3 regions of the Niabella sp. ZPM-14 genome follow, and region 3 is predicted to be linked to each of the others. Evidence: riboswitches for the same ligand, from Rfam matches in the RefSeq annotation. Region 3 holds a riboswitch; each other region holds the start of a gene.
What was found. A riboswitch is a leader RNA that binds a small molecule or an ion and turns the genes downstream of it on or off. The one in region 3 is predicted to bind cobalamin.

Region 1 (3,609 bases), 580 kb from region 3:
TGATGGCGGCGATATTCTTACTCGTCTTCAGCTCTTCAAAGCCGATGACGCGCACGTAAGCATAATTGACCAGCAGGTATAGGGCAACGATGATGAAGATGCCGGCAAAAATACTTCGGGGTATGGTACGCGCCGGGTTTTTCACTTCTTCTCCAAAATTGATGGTTTGCTGATAACCACCAAAGGTGAAACTGACGGCCACCAGGCCGATGCCAAATGCCTTTACATGATCCATAAACGGCGTGTCGGCGGCATCGGATACAGCAGCGCTCGCTGGTGCGGCTTCCGCAAAAAAGATGGAGCCGATCAGCAGCGCGACCAGTCCGATCTTGATCAGCATTAAAACGTTCTGTGTTTTGGAACTCATCTTCAATCCAAGCATGTTGACGCCATAAAAAATAACGATCGCCGTCAGCGCCAAGGCTACTTCTACTGTTTGCACATGGGTAGCCGAAGGAAAAAGGATGCCGGCAATGTATTCGCCGCCAACAATAGCCACCATAGCCAGGGAAGCGGCATTGCTCACGAGAATAATACAGTTAATGGCAAATGCCACTGAAGGATGATAAGTGAAAGAAAAAACTTTGTAATAGCCACCGGTCGCGGGCATGCGCGATCCGATCTCCGCATAGGTCAATGCACCGCAAAAAGCAACAATCCCTCCCGCGAGCCAGCAAAGAAAATAGGTGGTGATATCCGGAGTGGCCGCAGCCACGTTGACAGGTGCGCGAAAGATGCCCATGCCGATCACAAAGCTTACGGTGATCATGGTAAGATCAAACAGTCCGAGTTGTTTTTTCATTCAAGTTGGAAGATAAAGAAAAAGGTCTTTGCATTCCTCACGGGAAAGGGAACCGGCGACATTTTTATTTTCTCTCGAGCGGACCGTTGGGCGCGCTTTCGGATTTTATGAGATATTTGCACCGTTGCATCAATTCAGATTATGGAGATTGTTGGATACATGGCTGCTTTGCTCATTGGTTTATCTCTTGGACTTATCGGAGGAGGAGGCTCAATTTTGACCGTGCCCATTTTGGTGTATTTGTTTGGTGTCGCTCCGGTGTTGGCCACTTCTTATTCTCTTTTTATTGTCGGCGTTACCAGTCTCGTCGGCTCTTTTCATAGCCTCGTCCGGAAGCAGGTCGATTTTAAAACGGTAGTGGTATTTGGAATGATATCGGTCGTCACCGTGTTTTGTATCCGGCACTATGTGATACCACATCTGCCGCGCGAGCTGGTGATCCTGGGGACGGTGGTTCCGGTTTCATTTCTCACCATGATACTTTTCTCCGTCCTGATGATCGGTTCTTCCTTTTCCATGATCAAAGACAGTGCTCTCAAAGCAGCGGCTCAGCCTCTAAAACCTGCAGGACTGTTCAGGATTGCAGGTTATGGAGCGGGCGTGGGCCTGGTGACTGGCTTGCTGGGCGCCGGGGGCGGATTTTTGCTGATCCCTGCCCTGGTGATTTTATTGCGATTGCCTGTAAAGACCGCTATCGGGACTTCGCTCGTGATCATTACCATCAATAGTCTCATCGGTTTTGCAGACGACGTCACGCATCATCAAATGGACTGGAGCTTGCTGTTGAAAATAACTGCCATATCCGTCGCCGGGATCCTGCTCGGCGCTTTTGTTGGCCGCAACCTGGACGGCGCAACGTTAAAGCGGGGATTTGGCTGGTTTGTGTTGCTCATGGGTCTCTACATTATTTTTCATGAAGTGACCGGGCTGGTAAAATAAAAGCACGCCCCACGCGCGGTAATCATTGTCGAACCTCGCAGGTGTCAAAAACCTCTGAGGTCCAATCATTCAACATGGGCATATTTCACTACTTTTGCGGCGATTTTGGTTTCGCTGCCACCGGGCAGCGGATTAAAAGGGAAGTCCGGTGAAAGACCGGCGCTATCCCCGTAGCTGTAAAGGGCCTCTTCATGGAAGAGCAGCTTTGAGACGAGCCACTGCCTGCACTCCGCAGGCGGGAAGGCATCAAAGTAAACCCTGAGCCAGAAGACCTGCCAACATCAACTATTATTCAGGCTTTCGGGTGAAAAGTGTGAAGATGTAACCGCCGTGCGTTATATACTTCCCCGTTCTCCCTGCCATCACCAAAAACAGTCAAAGTGAAAAAATGTATTCTGGCCATGACCGCCTTAATGGCTTATGGCTTCGTTGAAGCGCAAAACACAACTGCTGATGAGCAATTAGAAAAAGTGACCGTAACGGCAACCCGGTTTCCCAAAGATGTCAGCGAAACAGGCAAGGTGGTAACCATCATTACCAGTGCACAACTCGAGAAGGCCGGCGGAAAAGACCTGGCGCAGTTGCTCAACGAACAGGCAGGCCTGATCATCAACGGGGCTAACACCAATCCAGGTAAGGATAAGAGCGTCTACCTGCGTGGCGCGTCCAATGCCTACACCGTCATCCTCGTCAACGGAGTACCGGTCAATGATCCTACCGGCGTGGGTGGTGCCTACGATCTGAGAATGTTTCCGGTGGATGCAATCGAAAGAATAGAAGTATTAAAAGGCGCCCAGAGCACGCTGTATGGAACAGACGCGCTGGCCGGTGTGATCAATATCATTACGAAAAAAGGCGCGGGCAAGCCGGCAAACCTGTATGGCGGACTAAGCTACGGGCGCTATAACACATTGAAGGCGCATGCAGGCCTCAGCGGAAGCGTTGACAAATCTTCTTACAATATATCTTTCATGCACGATGAAACGGGAGGCATTGCAGAAGCAAAAGATACGTTGGGAACACAGGACTTCCCGAGAAATGGCATGCTGAGAAACGCTGTCAGCTTGGATATCGATGGCGCAGTGACCGATCGGTTCCATGTGCAGCCCTTCTTCCGCTACGCTTATTTTAAAAGTAGTTTTGCCAACGATGCTTTTGTGGGCGGTCAAAACCGGTTTTTATCCGAATTGCTTTCAGCCGGAACGCAGGCGCGGTATCGCTTTGACAAAGCCAGTATAAACGGGATATTTTCTTTTGATGACGTGGAACGGCAGTATCCTGAAGGATTCGTCAAGTCTTATAAAGGTAATAAGAAAACTGCGGAGCTGTTCAGCAACATCGACTGGCATCCGCATTTCCAGACATTAGCAGGCATCAGGTATGATGACATCACAATGCAAAATCCTAATCCGGAAACTGCTGACACCAGCACGCAAATGATCAGCCCTTATCTTTCTCTTTTCCTCCGCAACTGGAAGGGGCTGAACATAGAAGCCGGAGCGCGTTGGAATCACCATTCCCGGTATGGCAACAACTTCACGTATTCTTTCAGCCCATCCTATTCCATCAACCGGCAGATCAAGCTCTTTATCAACTACGGAACGGCCTTCAGAGCGCCTGCCTTATCAGAGCTGTATGGTGCTTTTGGCGCCAACCCCGATCTTCAGCCGGAAACCTCCCGTACCCTGGACGGAGGAGTGCAATACACCACACTTGACGAAAAACTGGATATCCGGGTAGTCGGATTTGCGCGCAATACCAAAAATATCATCACCTATCAAAGCCAGGGATATGTTAATTACAATCGTCAAAAGGATCATGGCCTGGAAGTGGAATCTGCATGGCGTCTCACTGATGATATCCGGCTG
Region 2 (3,609 bases), 1.6 Mb from region 3:
GCGCCCAACAGCCGGCTGATGATAAAGAACCAGGCGCCGGTTTTATAAGAAAGCATGCCCATTCTCGTCTTCAGGTAGCCATAGATGGACGTCAGCTGAAGCCGGTAATAGAGGGGGAGCAAGACAAAGGCTATGATCAGGTATCCGATCATATAACCCAGGGTGATCTGCATATAGCCAAAAGCATCGGCGCCCACAGCGCCCGGCACACTCACAAACGTAACGCCGCTCAACGAGGTGCCGATCATCCCGAAAGCCACCAACATCCAGTTACTGCTCCGGTTGCCGATGAAAAATGATTCATTATTACTATTCTTACTGGTTTTCCACGCAACTACAAGCAATAAAACAAAATAAGCAATGACAATAGAAAATAGGAACCCTGCGGACATATTAAATTTTTATGAATGAACTGGTTTCGGTAAACTAATTTTTGAAGATAGGGAAAAATGCTGCTCTTTTGTAAAGAAAATTTACAGTCATGGTAATAAAATCGCTGGCAGTGTTTTGTGGTTCGAAAGAGGGGCGTGATGAGGTCTTTTCCCGTCAGGCCACGGCTTTAGGCGCGTGGATGGCATCTAAAGGGATCCGGCTGGTGTATGGCGGTGGAAATGTAGGACTGATGGGCGACGTGGCCAATGCGGTGATGCACAACGGTGGTAGTGTTACCGGCGTGATCCCTGAGATACTGGATGCCCGCGAGCGATCTCACAAAACGATCACCGAACTATTGGTGGTCGGCGATATGCATATCCGCAAACGGAAAATGTATGAGCTGTGCGATGCGGCCGTTATTTTACCGGGCGGCTACGGTACGCTGGACGAACTGTTCGAAATGATCACCTGGAACAACCTGTCCATACACGACAAACCCATATATATTATTAACCTCAACGGGTTTTACGATCACTTGCTGGCCCATATCGAAACCATGTTGCACAACGGCTTTTTGTATGAAAATCCATTACATAAATTAACCGTCGTATCCAACGTTGAAGCGCTTGTGCAGCTGCCTGAATTTGTTATAAAGAATACATAAGGCTTTTCTTTCATATTGAGTTCCCTGTATACATTGCCGTAAAAAAGCGTCACCCTCTAAAAATGGCATGCAGCCGTGATAAAGGATTAAAAGCTTACTGCCCTTTTTATCATTACCTTTGCGCCCCAAGTTCTTTACTTTATTTCTTTATCAGACGGAAAAGGTTTTACTTAACGTAGATTAATAGGGAATTGTGTGTAAATCACAAGCTGTCCCGCAACTGTAAATAACGAATAGTTTTCACCCGTTGTTGTCCACTGCCCCAATGCCTTCGGGGTGGGAAGGACGGTGAAAATGTTATAAGCCAGGAGACCTGCCTTTACTGTATTGACAATGCTTTCGTGGAATGAAGCAGACCGTCAGTGATGCATTTTTATTTCGGGGAGTAGTGTGCCCTGCCGGAATAGCTATGTACATACCTTACATTCTCTTTATCCATTCAAGTATTTGCTGAAGTTGAGCCAAAGAGCTTTTAACTGATTTTATCATCTTAAAAGCAAAAAATGCGTACACACAACTTAGGCTATCCGCGGATTGGTAGCCGGCGTGAACTCAAGAAAGCCTGCGAACAATACTGGGCAGGCACAATCCCCGTGCAACAACTATTGGAAGCAGGAAAGATGATCCGCCATCAAAACTGGCAGTTGCAACAGGAAGCCGGTGTCGATCTGATTCCCTGCAATGATTTTTCTTTTTATGACCAGGTGCTGGATACCTCCCTTATGGTAGGCGCTATTCCTGAAAGGTATCATGAGCTAATGAAAGCAAAACAATTGCCCGACATTGACCTGCTTTTTGCAATGGCAAGAGGATATCAGCAGGATGGGCACGATGTAACCGCAATGGAAATGACCAAATGGTTTGATACCAATTATCATTACCTGGTTCCTGAATTTACCGCCAACCAGTCATTCAGTTTGTACAACACAAAAGTGGTACATGAGTTTTTGGAAGCAAAGAAAAGTGGCATCAACGCAAAGCCTGTTCTGCTGGGGCCTGTATCTTATTTGATGTTAGGCAAAGAAAAAGAAGAGGGGTTTCACCGGCTCGAATTGATCCGGAAGTTATTGCCCGTTTACCTGGAGCTTATCAGTAAGCTGGATGATGTCGATGCCCACTATATTCAATTTGACGAACCTTGTCTTTCATTAAACCTAAGCGAGTCCGAGCGAAAAGTTTTTGAAAAAACTTACCGGGACATTAAGAGCCGTTTTCCCCATTTGCATATTATTCTGGCAAGTTATTTTGGATGTTATGGAGAAAACCTTCAAACTGTTGTAAACCTTCCGGTTCAAACCATTCATCTCGACCTGGTTCGCTGCCCTGAACAGTTAGATGATGTTTTGACTACCGGTTTGATAAACGCCAGAACTCATCTTTCATTAGGTGTTGTGGATGGCAGGAATATTTGGAAAAATGATTTCCAGCAATCCCTCTCGCTGATCAATAAAGCAGTAGAAAAAATAGGCTCACACAGAATCTGGATAGCGCCGTCCTGCTCTTTGTTACATGTGCCCTGTGATCTCGATTTGGAGACAGACGACACAACACTTACTCCCGAAATCAAGAACTGGCTTGCATTTGCTAAGCAAAAGGTAGCAGAAGTAGTAACCCTGAAACAATTAGCGAACCATGAAAATGAAGCTACAGCAAATGTAAAACTGGCGGAGAATACCAGCGCGAACGAAAGCCGGAAAACGTCTGCGTTAATTCATAACAAGCAGGTTGCGGATCGCGTAGCCGCTATTACTGAAAAAGACGATCAGCGCAGGAGCAAGTTTTCAGTACGAAAAGAGAAACAGCGGTCAGCATTAGGGTTGCCTTTATTTCCTACCACCACTATTGGTTCTTTTCCTCAGACAGCTGAAGTGAGAAGCTGGAGAGCCAAATTAAAAAAGGGCATCATAACCCAGCAACAATACGATCATTTAATTGCCAGGGAGACCACAGAAGCCATACGCTGGCAGGAAGAAACGGGGATTGACGTACTGGTGCATGGAGAGTTTGAACGCAATGATATGGTGGAATATTTTGGTGAACAGTTGAATGGCTTTGTGTTTTCAAAAAACGGATGGGTGCAAAGTTACGGCAGCCGCTGCGTAAAGCCGCCTATCATCTATGGCGATATAAGCCGCCCCGCACCGATGACATTGCGCTGGACAGCGTTTGCTCAATCGCTTACCCCAAAAAAGGTGAAAGGAATGCTTACCGGGCCGGTGACGATTTTGCAATGGAGCTTTGTCCGCAATGATCAGCCACGTAGCCAAACCTGCACGCAAATCGCTTTAGCGATAAGAGATGAGGCAGTGGATCTGGAAGAAGCGGGAATTAAGATCATCCAAATTGACGAACCCGCTATCCGGGAAGGTTTGCCGCTGCGTAAAGAAAACTGGCAGGAATACTTACAATGGGCCGTGAAAGCTTTTCGGATTTCTGCAAGCGGCGTGAAAGATGATACGCAGATCCACACGCATATGTGTTATTCAGAATTCAATGATATCATTCAACATATTGCGGACATGGATGCCGATGTTATCACTATTGAATGCAGCCGCTCCCAAATGGAATTG
Region 3 (3,609 bases):
AGATGCAGAAGCTACCGGTGGCGACAATTTTATTGTTCCCCGCAAGCCACTCAACTTATTAAAATCAGCACTGCCTGACAACGAAGATGAGATCACGCTGAATTATAACAGCAATCACTTTTTCGTGACACATGGCACCACCCGTCTCAGCTGTCGCCTGATCGATGCGCGGTTCCCGGATTATAAAGTGGTGATCCCATCGGAAAATCCGTACAGGCTTACCGTAAACAGGCAGGAGTTTCTGGGTGCATTACGCCGTGTAAGCGTATTTAGTAATAAGAGCACTTACCAGGTGGCACTAGACATCAGCGGTAGCGAACTGCAACTGGCGGCCCAGGATGTTGATTTCAGCTTCGAAGGTAACGAGCGCATGAAATGTCAGTACAATGGAGAAGATCTGCAAATCGCCTTCAACGCCAAGTTCCTCATCGAGATGCTGAACAGCACGCACAGTGAGGAGGTATATCTCGAACTGAGCACGCCCACCAAAGCAGGCCTTATTAAACCGGTAGACCAGGATGAAAATGAAGAGTTGCTGATGCTGGTAATGCCGCTTATGCTGAACCAATAATCGTTATTTACCCAACAAAAGTTGTTATGGCATCTTCGTTGCGTCGCAGTACGTTCATCGTCCCGATTCTGTCTGTATTGCTGGGTGCTGCCCTGTTACCATCCTGCGGAAGTTCCGGGAAGTCAACCGGAGCGCCAGCTCCATCCGTCCCGGCTAAGCAAGAGGCGAAAGTCGTGTTCCCATCTCAAACGACAGCCACACCCGCCGATATAAATTATGTGTACGACTACGAAGCGTTGTTCACGCCGGCGCAGGAAAAAAAGCTGGATTCATTGCTCCGCAATTTTGAAAAGAGCAACCTGATCCCTATTAAAATAACCACGGTTAAAGACCCGTCTATAACCGCTGACCGCTTCCAGGAGGCCAACAAAGCTGCATTAGCAGAATGGGCAGCTGTACACGGCAAAAGCGATAAATGCATTTCCATCAGCATCAGCAAAAACCTAAGCCGCGTGTCAGTTGATTATGGTGCTTTTGTCGCCCGGCTGTTGAGCGAAGCCGAAACATCCGGCATTATTGAAACACAGTTCCGCCCCGCATTTCAGAAAAATCGTTATTTCGATGGCACTTTAGACGGCGTTACATCGATCATGAATACGATCCGGAAAAACATTAAATTTTAAGAAGACAGGCACGAGCCATCCCTCGTTATTTTTGTTGCGTTCATTGAACGCTGTTACATCCCCAAAAGCCTGCGTCGGTAATCCAATATGTTATTGTTTCTTTCCAACAATAACAGGAAGAGTTAGAAGGCACTGAAGCACGGCCATATTGATTACAGATAACAACGAACCTACGGTTCTCCCCCATTCAGCGGATTGCTCTGGGCGCGGATGCTTAAACGCATTCCAATGTCCACACATTATTGGAGATCTCCTTTGCGCGAAAAATTTTTATTCCGCGAGGCGTAGTTATTCTTTAGCATGATTAAAGCCTGGTTAAAAGAAGGGTTATTCAGCAATACAACACCGCATCAATCCGCCTGAATGCGCGTCATCTCTGTGTTGTGGCATTCTTTTCTCTATTTAATCGTCTCCATTTCTTCACGAACACTTACCTTTGCGCCGCATTGGTTCAACACGTCCTTCCCGGACGCGGTTGATTAAAAGGGAATCAGGTGCAAATCCTGAACAGACCCGCTACTGTAAGTTCTGATCAATGCTTTGACACATCTTAGCCACTGTCCGCCCCCGCGGATGGGAAGGCCGCTCAAAGTGAGAACAAGTCAGGAGACCTGCCAAAGCAGCTATCTTTTAAGCTTTCGTGGACTGAAGCTTGAATGCAAAAAATGCTTTTAGTAGCAAACTATTTGTTTTCAATTGTTCGCAAAGCTGTTTGATTCTTTTAATCAAATAGTTAATGCAGTATGGTGTAGCGCGCCTTTGGCGGTGCGGGATTTTGTTGTCGTTATTATGTTGTGCAGGCAAGACGCTTGCGCAATCGGCCGACTCTTTGTGGGTAAAGGAACTGGAGCGGGTGGAGGTGAACAGTAGTAGAAAGAGGTTCATGTCTGCATCCGTCACGCCCGTGCAATCCTTATCCGGCACGGCTTTGCAGCGGCTCAATGCTTTTTCTGTTGCTGATGCAATCCGTTATTTCTCCGGCGTACAGTTAAAGGATTACGGCGGTATCGGTGGTTTAAAAACCATCAACGTGCGCAGCATGGGCACGCAACATGTCGGCGTATTCCTGGATGGTATCCCTGTGGGAAACGCACAAAACGGAACGGTGGATCTTGGTAAATATTCTTTGGATAATATCGAAGCCATCGAACTGTACAATGGCCAACGTCCGGAACTACTCCAACCCGCAAAGGCCCTGTTTGCCTCCACCGGTTTATATCTTCAGACGGCCCGGCCCGGCCTCGATGCGGCCCACTCTAAAAAGATTCGTGCTACCTTTAAAACCGGGTCTTTCGGATTGGCCAACCCATCTCTATTATGGCAGCAAAGGTTTAAACAAGATCTTGCTTTGTCAGCAAATGTGGAAGTCGTAACAGCGCATGGTAAATATAAGTTTCGCAAACACGAAGCTTTGTTTGACACGACGGCGATCCGTCAGAATGCAGATATAACGGCCCTTAGAGCAGAGGCCACCCTATTCAAAACTTTTCGTCAATCTGGAGAAGCTTTTATCAAAGCCTATTACTATCAATCCGACAGGGGGCTGCCAGGCGCCGTTGTCGAAAACAGGTTTTACAATCCGCAGCGATTGGGTGACCGCAATTGGTTTTTACATGGGTCCTATAAAACAATCGTTTCCGAAAAATACCAGCAGCTCTTTCATATCAAATACACGAGCGACGAGACCCGGTATGCCGATCCTGATTATATCACAACGACCGGGCCGCTAAACAATGTCTATCAGCAACGGGAATTATATGCATCACTGGCACAGCAATACCAACCCTATCCCTGGTGGCAAACCGCCCTGTCTGCAGATATCTCCTACCATACGCTGGAAGCAAACCTCTACCGTTTTGCTTATCCACGGCGGTACTCTTACCTCGGTTCTTTCAATAATCATTTCAAGTGGAAGCGCATGTGGGTACAGGCAGCATTGTTGTATGGCTATTTTGATGATAGGGTTAAATATTTTGAAGGGGCCTCCGACCGGAGCGTGCTGTCTCCAACATTTGCCGCTTCCTGGCAACCGCCAGGCACGAAAGATGTGACCATCCGTGGTTTTTATAAGGAAAGCCTGCGCATGCCCACCTTCAACGATCTCTATTACACGCTTGTCGGAAATACTTTTTTACAACCTGAATATACGAGGCAATACAATATCGGCTGCACGTGGATGAAGGACATAAAATTTGTTGTCGATCATATTTCGCTGCAGGCCGATGCTTACTATAATGAAGTAACCAACAAGATCGTTGCCGTTCCCTCGGCCAACCTCTTTCGCTGGATGATGTTAAACCTCGGGCGTGTTCATATTAAAGGACTCGAAGCCAATCTTTCTTTTACAAAGAGGCTCGGCGCGGGCCTGGTCTGGAACAATGGCCTTAACTACACCTGTCAAAAGGCGCTGAATAA

Region 1: another riboswitch for cobalamin. It lies ahead of ACU37H_RS08530 (TonB-dependent receptor plug domain-containing protein); the one in region 3 lies ahead of ACU37H_RS10875 (TonB-dependent receptor plug domain-containing protein).
Region 2: another riboswitch for cobalamin. It lies ahead of metE (5-methyltetrahydropteroyltriglutamate--homocysteine S-methyltransferase); the one in region 3 lies ahead of ACU37H_RS10875 (TonB-dependent receptor plug domain-containing protein).

What each region holds. Positions count from the first base shown of each region.
Region 1 covers NZ_CM181148.1:1,998,353-2,001,961, reverse strand. The annotation lists gene ACU37H_RS08540 (APC family permease) at 1-802, opposite strand, end outside; gene ACU37H_RS08535 (sulfite exporter TauE/SafE family protein) at 944-1,741, shown strand; cobalamin riboswitch at 1,831-2,035, shown strand; gene ACU37H_RS08530 (TonB-dependent receptor plug domain-containing protein) at 2,122-3,609, shown strand, end outside.
Region 2 covers NZ_CM181148.1:953,499-957,107, reverse strand. The annotation lists gene ACU37H_RS03995 (sodium:solute symporter) at 1-392, opposite strand, end outside; gene ACU37H_RS03990 (LOG family protein) at 482-1,039, shown strand; cobalamin riboswitch at 1,184-1,374, shown strand; gene metE (5-methyltetrahydropteroyltriglutamate--homocysteine S-methyltransferase) at 1,543-3,609, shown strand, end outside.
Region 3 covers NZ_CM181148.1:2,576,438-2,580,046, forward strand. The annotation lists gene dnaN (DNA polymerase III subunit beta) at 1-571, shown strand, start outside; gene ACU37H_RS10870 (TPM domain-containing protein) at 598-1,194, shown strand; cobalamin riboswitch at 1,625-1,827, shown strand; gene ACU37H_RS10875 (TonB-dependent receptor plug domain-containing protein) at 1,931-3,609, shown strand, end outside.